DNA from 3 places in the Enterococcus sp. S86.2 genome. Region 2 is predicted to be linked to each of the others. Evidence: predicted binding sites of a transcription regulator. Region 2 holds the regulator's gene; each other region holds the start of a gene.
What was found. Region 2 encodes NrdR, which represses ribonucleotide reductase genes. Its sites were predicted from a motif close to ACACNATATATNGTGT; they were not measured.

Region 1: a site for NrdR is predicted at 1,072-1,087, ahead of nrdH (glutaredoxin-like protein NrdH). Genes of this name have one in related genera too.
Region 3: a site for NrdR is predicted at 1,112-1,127, ahead of AC6R0T_RS11005 (deoxynucleoside kinase). Genes of this name have one in related genera too.

What each region holds. Positions count from the first base shown of each region.
Region 1 is NZ_CM206813.1:2,113,372-2,115,646, forward strand. Features, by position in the region: gene feoB (ferrous iron transport protein B) at 1-350, opposite strand, end outside; partial or broken gene AC6R0T_RS10010 (FeoA family protein) at 352-821, opposite strand; gene nrdH (glutaredoxin-like protein NrdH) at 1,153-1,377, shown strand; gene nrdE (class 1b ribonucleoside-diphosphate reductase subunit alpha) at 1,564-2,275, shown strand, end outside.
Region 2 is NZ_CM206813.1:1,651,367-1,653,641, reverse strand. Features, by position in the region: gene coaE (dephospho-CoA kinase) at 1-506, shown strand, start outside; gene nrdR (transcriptional regulator NrdR) at 824-1,300, shown strand; gene AC6R0T_RS07690 (DnaD domain protein) at 1,320-2,275, shown strand, end outside.
Region 3 is NZ_CM206813.1:2,316,910-2,319,184, forward strand. Features, by position in the region: gene AC6R0T_RS11000 (magnesium transporter CorA family protein) at 1-303, opposite strand, end outside; gene AC6R0T_RS11005 (deoxynucleoside kinase) at 392-1,051, opposite strand; gene mvk (mevalonate kinase) at 1,436-2,275, shown strand, end outside.

The DNA of each region.
Region 1 (2,275 bases), 460 kb from region 2:
ATCATATTCAATCCTAAAACAACAGGAATACCTGTTTCCATAAGCTGCGTCGTTAGATATAAATTACGTTCCAAATTAGTCGCATCAACAATATTGATGATCGTATTAGGTGAACCTGTTAATAAATAATCTCTGGCAACAATTTCTTCTGGAGTATAAGGAGATAAAGAATAAATCCCAGGCAAATCTTGAATGGTAATATTTTTTTGTTTCTTTAATGTACCGGATTTACGCTCAACAGTAACCCCCGGCCAATTTCCCACGGATTGCATGGAACCTGTTAATTGGTTAAATGTACTTGTTTTCCCACTATTGGGATTCCCCGCTAAAGCAAATTGCAAGTTTTCCATACTATCCCTCCTTTTTTAACTCCACTAAAATATACTCTGCTTCACTTTTTCTTAAAGATAATTCATAGCCACGCAAATTAATTTCAATGGGATCGCCTAATGGTGCTAATTTACGGACCGTTATCACAACATTTTTAGTCAAGCCCATATCCATTAAGCGGCGTTTGACCGCACCTTCGCCAAATATTTTAATAACTTTGCCTTTATCTCCTACTGCTAATTGATCTAAAGATAAGACTTCTTCTTTTTTGCAGCTGGCTCGACGATAATTGCTTCTAATAAACTCTGGTCTAAAGCTAGGCGCGCATTTTGAACTAGGACAATTCCGTCTTGACCTTTACTTTTTAACAACACAACATGACTGCCTGGCAACAATCCTAAGTTTTGTAAATGCTTTTGAACTTCTGCTTGCGCTGTTACTTCTTTCACAACAAAGGTTTGATTGGGTGCAACTTCTGCTAATTTTTTCATGAATACTCCTTTACTGACAGGAATCAATTGCGACTGATAATTATTCTCATTTAGAATAAGGTCTACCGCTAGCAAAGTCAATCAAATTTAAAATATTGTAATATTTTTCACATATTAATAATTATTCTAATTTAGAACTAGACCATTTTCTATTCTCATCATGAAAATAGAAAAGAAAACTTGTCCTTCTGCTATCTTTTCAACTTGTCTACCCCGAAACCACAATGTATAGTGTGTTTATTATTACAAAACACAATATCTAGTGTTTTTCGTTTGACTTTTAGTTTTACTTCTCTATACTGAGAATATAAAGAATTAAGGGGGCATTATCATGACGATTACATTATTTTCAAAAAACAACTGCATGCAATGTAAAATGACAAAACGCTTTTTAACTGAGAATCATGTCAGTTTTAAAGAAGTTAACATAGATGAAGAGCCAAACGCATTGAACTTTCTAAAAGAACAAGGTTTCAAAAGTGTGCCGGTAACAACTGCTGGTGAAACAACAATCATCGGTTTTAGACCGGACCAATTACGTAGTCTTGCTTCTTAAACGCATTTAACCGAGGTTGTATCCTAGACAAAATAGCAGCAGTCTAACTGGCAGATTTTATTTTACAAATAGTGGAAAATTATTTTTACCAGTTATACAAGCGTATTTTGCAATTTACGGGGACACCTCCTTTTTTTCGCATTTTTTTATTTTTTAGAGCTTAAAAAAAAGAAAGTTGGTCCTTCCATGAGTTTAAAAGAGTTAAAAGATGTTAGTTACTACAAACTAAATAACGAAATCAATCGCCCTGTTAATGGTCAAATTCCATTAAACAAAGATCAAGAAGCTCTGCAAGCTTTTTTCAAGGAAAATGTGTTACCAAATACCAAGCAATTCGCTACATTTAATGAAAAACTGGAATATCTTGTAGCGCAAGATTATTTGGAAGCAGAGTTTCTAACACATTATTCTGCTGCATTTCTTACAAAATTATACGACTTTTTATTAGCCCAAAACTTCACCTTCAAATCGTTTATGGCAGCCTATAAATTTTATTCGCAATATGCCTTAAAAACCAATGATGGTGCTTTTTATTTAGAAAATTACGAGGATCGTGTCGCAATTAACGCCTTGTATTTTGCTGCGGGCGATGAAGAGTTGGCGTTAACTTTAGCCGATGAAATGATTCATCAACGTTATCAACCCGCAACGCCTTCTTTTTTGAACGCAGGACGCAAACGCCGAGGAGAATTAGTGTCTTGTTTTCTAATTCAAATTACCGATGATATGAATTCAATCGGCCGCGGCTTAAATTCTGCATTGCAACTTTCTCGAATTGGCGGAGGAGTCGGGATTACATTATCCAACTTGCGGGAAGCCGGAGCGCCAATTAAAGGCTATGAGGGTGCTGCAAGTGGTGTAATGCCGGTTATGAAATTATTTGAAGATTCCTTTAGCT
Region 2 (2,275 bases):
ATGTCGTAGCGAGAAAGATTGTTGCCCCTGGGCAACCTGCACTGGCAGAAATCGCAGCTACTTTTGGTTTAGAGATGATACAAGCTGACGGAAAACTAAATCGCAAAAAATTAGGGGCGCTCATCTTTCAAGATGACAAGAAACGACAACAACTTGATAAATTAATGAATCCTTATTTGCGGCAGCAAATTAAAGCTGAGATTGTAGCTGGTAAAAAGATAAGTCCATTAGTCGTGGCAGATATCCCTTTGATGTATGAAGGTCATTACGATCATTACATGGATGAAGTTGCCGTAGTTTATGTGGACTTTTTAGAGCAAAAAAAAAGATTGATGGCCCGCGATTTGATTGATGAAAAAACAGCAGAAGTTAAGATAAAAAGCCAAATGCCGCTAATCGAAAAAAAGAAATTAGCCGATACCGTTTTTGATAATACCGGCAGTAAAGCAAAAACAGTTCAGCAAGTATTAAATTGGTTAGCTGTTCATTTCAAAAATGAATCATGAGTTTTTATAATGAATAAGTCTGAAAGCTTTGGGATAAATAATCCTGAAGCTTTTTTGCTAGAAAAAGTAAGATTGCCACAAAAAATAGATCAGTTTACAAAGATGAGCCCATAAAGCTTTTTTTATCACACATTCTATGCACCAACGTTTTTTAATAAATTGTCAGGCGTTAATTTGGCACTGAAATGTGATAGTTTTTTAAATTATTCATTCAAAAGCAGACAAACACAGTCTTTTCTTAGGTACAAGACAATACAACACAATTTTTTTCTGTTATAATATAAGCAAAATTCCTAGAAATTAAATGAGGTGAGAAGATGCGTTGTCCCAAATGTCACCATAATAGTTCCCGAGTTGTTGATAGTCGTCAAACCGATGATGGGCGTACGATTCGAAGAAGAAGAGAATGTGAAAACTGCGGCTTTCGTTTTACGACCTTTGAAAAAATAGAAGCAGCACCTTTATTGGTTATCAAGAAAAATGGTGAACGAGAAGAATTCAACCGTGAAAAAATTTTACGTGGGTTAATCCGTTCGGCAGAAAAACGGCCTGTTGCAATGGAGCAAATGGAGCAAATCGTGGATCATGTGGAAAATCGTGTCCGCTCTTTAGGTGAAAATGAAGTATCGACGACTTTAATTGGTGAATATGTGATGGAGGATTTAGTGGATGTGGATGAAATCGCCTATATTCGCTTTGCCAGTGTTTATCGTCAGTTCAAAGATATGTCGGTTTTCTTAAAAGAATTACAAGATATTGTCGCCAAAGCAAATGGCAAGGACACAACAGAATAAAATTGGAGGCTGCATTTTTTTGGAATATGCCTATGAAGCCAACTTACAACCAAAAGCAATTTATGAAGTGAAAAAAAGTTTGCCCTTAACTCGTGACGCAGAGAAGTCTTTAGTTAATTTGTATCAGCCGATTATTGGGGCCGATGCGCTAGCTTTATATTTTTGCTTATTACAAGATTTTGAAGATACACAAGAAAATTATACCCATTTGGAGTTGCTCAATGCCTTAGATATGGGATTATCAGCACTGAAGGCAGCCAAAAAACGCCTAGAAGGTATCGGATTGTTAAAAACTTACTACAGGGAACAACCCGAAGTTCGTTTTTTATATGTCTTAATGGAGCCGTTAACTCCTCAAGACTTTTTGGCAGATGAATTAATGTCTTTTTTACTTGTAGTAAAAGTAGGGCAAAATAAGTTTCGACAATTAAATCGACGCTTTAAGCCGGAAAGTGTCAATACGGCTGGTTATCAAGATGTAACGACAAAGTTTGGTTCGGTATATAGTTTTTCTCAAAATGAATACCAAGCCAATCAACCAGTTATTGAAGCGGTCGTAAAAAAGGCACCGCAGGATGTGGCGCAGTTACCGCTAGCTGAAAATCAGTTGAACTGGACTTTATTACGAGATTTAGCTACCAAAAAATTTATTAATCCAACCCAAATAACAGACACCTTAAAAGATAGTCTTACGCTATATCATGAGATGTTTGGTTACGATGAACTGCAATTGACAAATTTAATGGCTGAAGCTGTATCTTTAACCGATGGCACAATTGATGTACGAAAATTAAAAAACGTCGTTTATAAACAAAGTCAAGATCTTTTACCGGAAAAAAAAGCAGTTGTCTTAAATTACGACAGCGACACACAACTTCGCCGCAAAAATACGCTATTGGCTCAAGGCTTTACTGAAGCTGATTGGTATCGGATTTTAGACAGCGAGGCCTTAGCACCGATGGAATACTTGGTGAA
Region 3 (2,275 bases), 670 kb from region 2:
TACATAGCTGGTATGCTCTGTCGTAAAAGAAAAAAGATGATGTTCTTTAATAATAAAAGTCATCGGACTTGTTTCATAATGATTATCTGTTTTATGGCGATGAGGCACATTATAAACCAGTAAAAAAGCATGTTCTTCGGGATCATATTCTACCCGCGCGCGTTCGTTTTTATCTAAAGAATATGTCAGCATCTCATCACTTAACTGGTACTTTTCTTGTAATTCACTTAAAGTGGTGACACTGTGATTATCGACTTGGACCCAATAAGAGGCGCCTTGATTAAATTCTCTTTTATGTTCCATATTCCACCTCATTTGATTTTCTATCTTCAATTATAACAAAAAACGCTGGAATCCCTATTCATAAGCCTGGATTCCAGCGTTTTACTTTTTAGCCGATAAATTCTAATTGGCGAATTTCTGCCAACTTGTCATCAATCAGTTGGATAACTTCTTTTGCCGCTACTTCATCTTCCACGAAATTCAACAGATCGCCATCAATTTGTAATTTGGGACTCTCGTGATAGTTTTCAAACCACGCATCATAACGACGATTTAATTCTTGATAATAATCGTAAAGACTTGGATCATATTCCAATTGTTCAAACTCGCGACCACGTTTTTTAATTCGCGCTAACATCGTTTCAAAGGACACTTTGATGTGAACCAATAAATCAGGATGCTTTTTTTGAGCGGCAAATGGCAATTCTTGCATCATATTGGCCAACAATTCATCGTACACTTGTACTTCTGTGGCAGTTGCCCGACCCAAATCAGCATTTAAATGAAATAATAAAGAATCTTCATAGATCGAACGATCCAAAACATTGTCTTCGTGTTGCAATGCTTTTTTTATACTATCAAATCGTTTATTCAAAAAGTAAATTTGCAATAAAAAAGCATATTTATTGGGATCTTGATAAAATAAGGGCAATACTTCATTATCATCAACTGATTCATAAAATGCTTCGCTGTTTAAATGATTGGCAATCATTTCTGTTAAACTTGATTTACCTGCGCCAATGGTACCTGCTAATACAATCACACTCATGGACCTCCAACTCACCTATCACTAAATATTGTGTTTTTTCTCTACCTGACACACTATACCCCACAACATCTTGTTGCGTCAAATAAGAAAGTACTCACAAAAACAGGTACTATTTTGATAAAATCCGCTACCAATATGGCTTAAAAATTAGAACAAGCCACCTGAGTGAAAAAAATTATTTGACTGACAAAAAAATAGCTTTCTATAGTTTACCTTTATAAATGCAATGATTTTAAAAAAAGAAGTTAAAAAAATCTCTTAAGAAAAAATTGAAAAGCGTTGAAATTTTTCATAAACCCTTAACGATTCGCTTAATTTTTAGTAGAATGGACAAGCAGTACATATTTTGTTTTATTTAAATATAAAAAGAAATGAGGCATTTGCATGAAATCCAGTGGTGAAGGTAATGCCAATGGAAAAATTATTTTGATGGGGGAACATTCTGTTGTCTATGGAAAACCCGCCATCGCTTTTCCTTTCCAACCGACCCATGTCACAGCTGAAATAACCGACCACATTTACGACGTATTACGTTCGGGTTATTTTGTCGGTCCCTTAGCGAAGGCACCAAAAAGTCTGGAAAATATTAAAACACTCATTCACCAATTGCGTCATGACTTTTCTACGCCACCAGTACAAATTACAATTTCTAGTACCATTCCCGCTGAAAGAGGAATGGGATCAAGCGCTGCTGTTGCGGTAGCCATTACCCGGGCATTTTTTGATTGGCAAAATTTACCCCTAAGCCATGAGCTTTTATTAACCTATGTAAATTATGCTGAGAAAATTTCCCATGGGAATCCAAGTGGCATTGATGCTGCAGCCACAGCCGGTGATGAACCGATTTTATTTCAAAAAGGCGCAGCTTTTGAGACTTTTCCTATCAACATCAGTGGCTTTTTAATTGTGGCAGATACCGGTGTTAAAGGCAAAACCCGCCAAACTGTTAAAGCAGTAGCGCAACGTTTTGAACAAGATAATAAGACTACTGGTCATTTAATTAATGAGCTAGGAGACTTAACTTTAAAAGCTAAAAAGGCTATTTTAAATAATCAAGCCGCGTATCTGGGAGAACTAATGAATGCTGCCCAAAAAAATTTAGCCGCCCTACAAGTAAGCGATCAAACATTGGATAATTTAATTATGGTGGCCAATCAAAATGGTGCACTAGGCGCTAAACTAACTGGTGGTGGTAAGGGTGGCTGCATGATCGCCCTAGCTTCA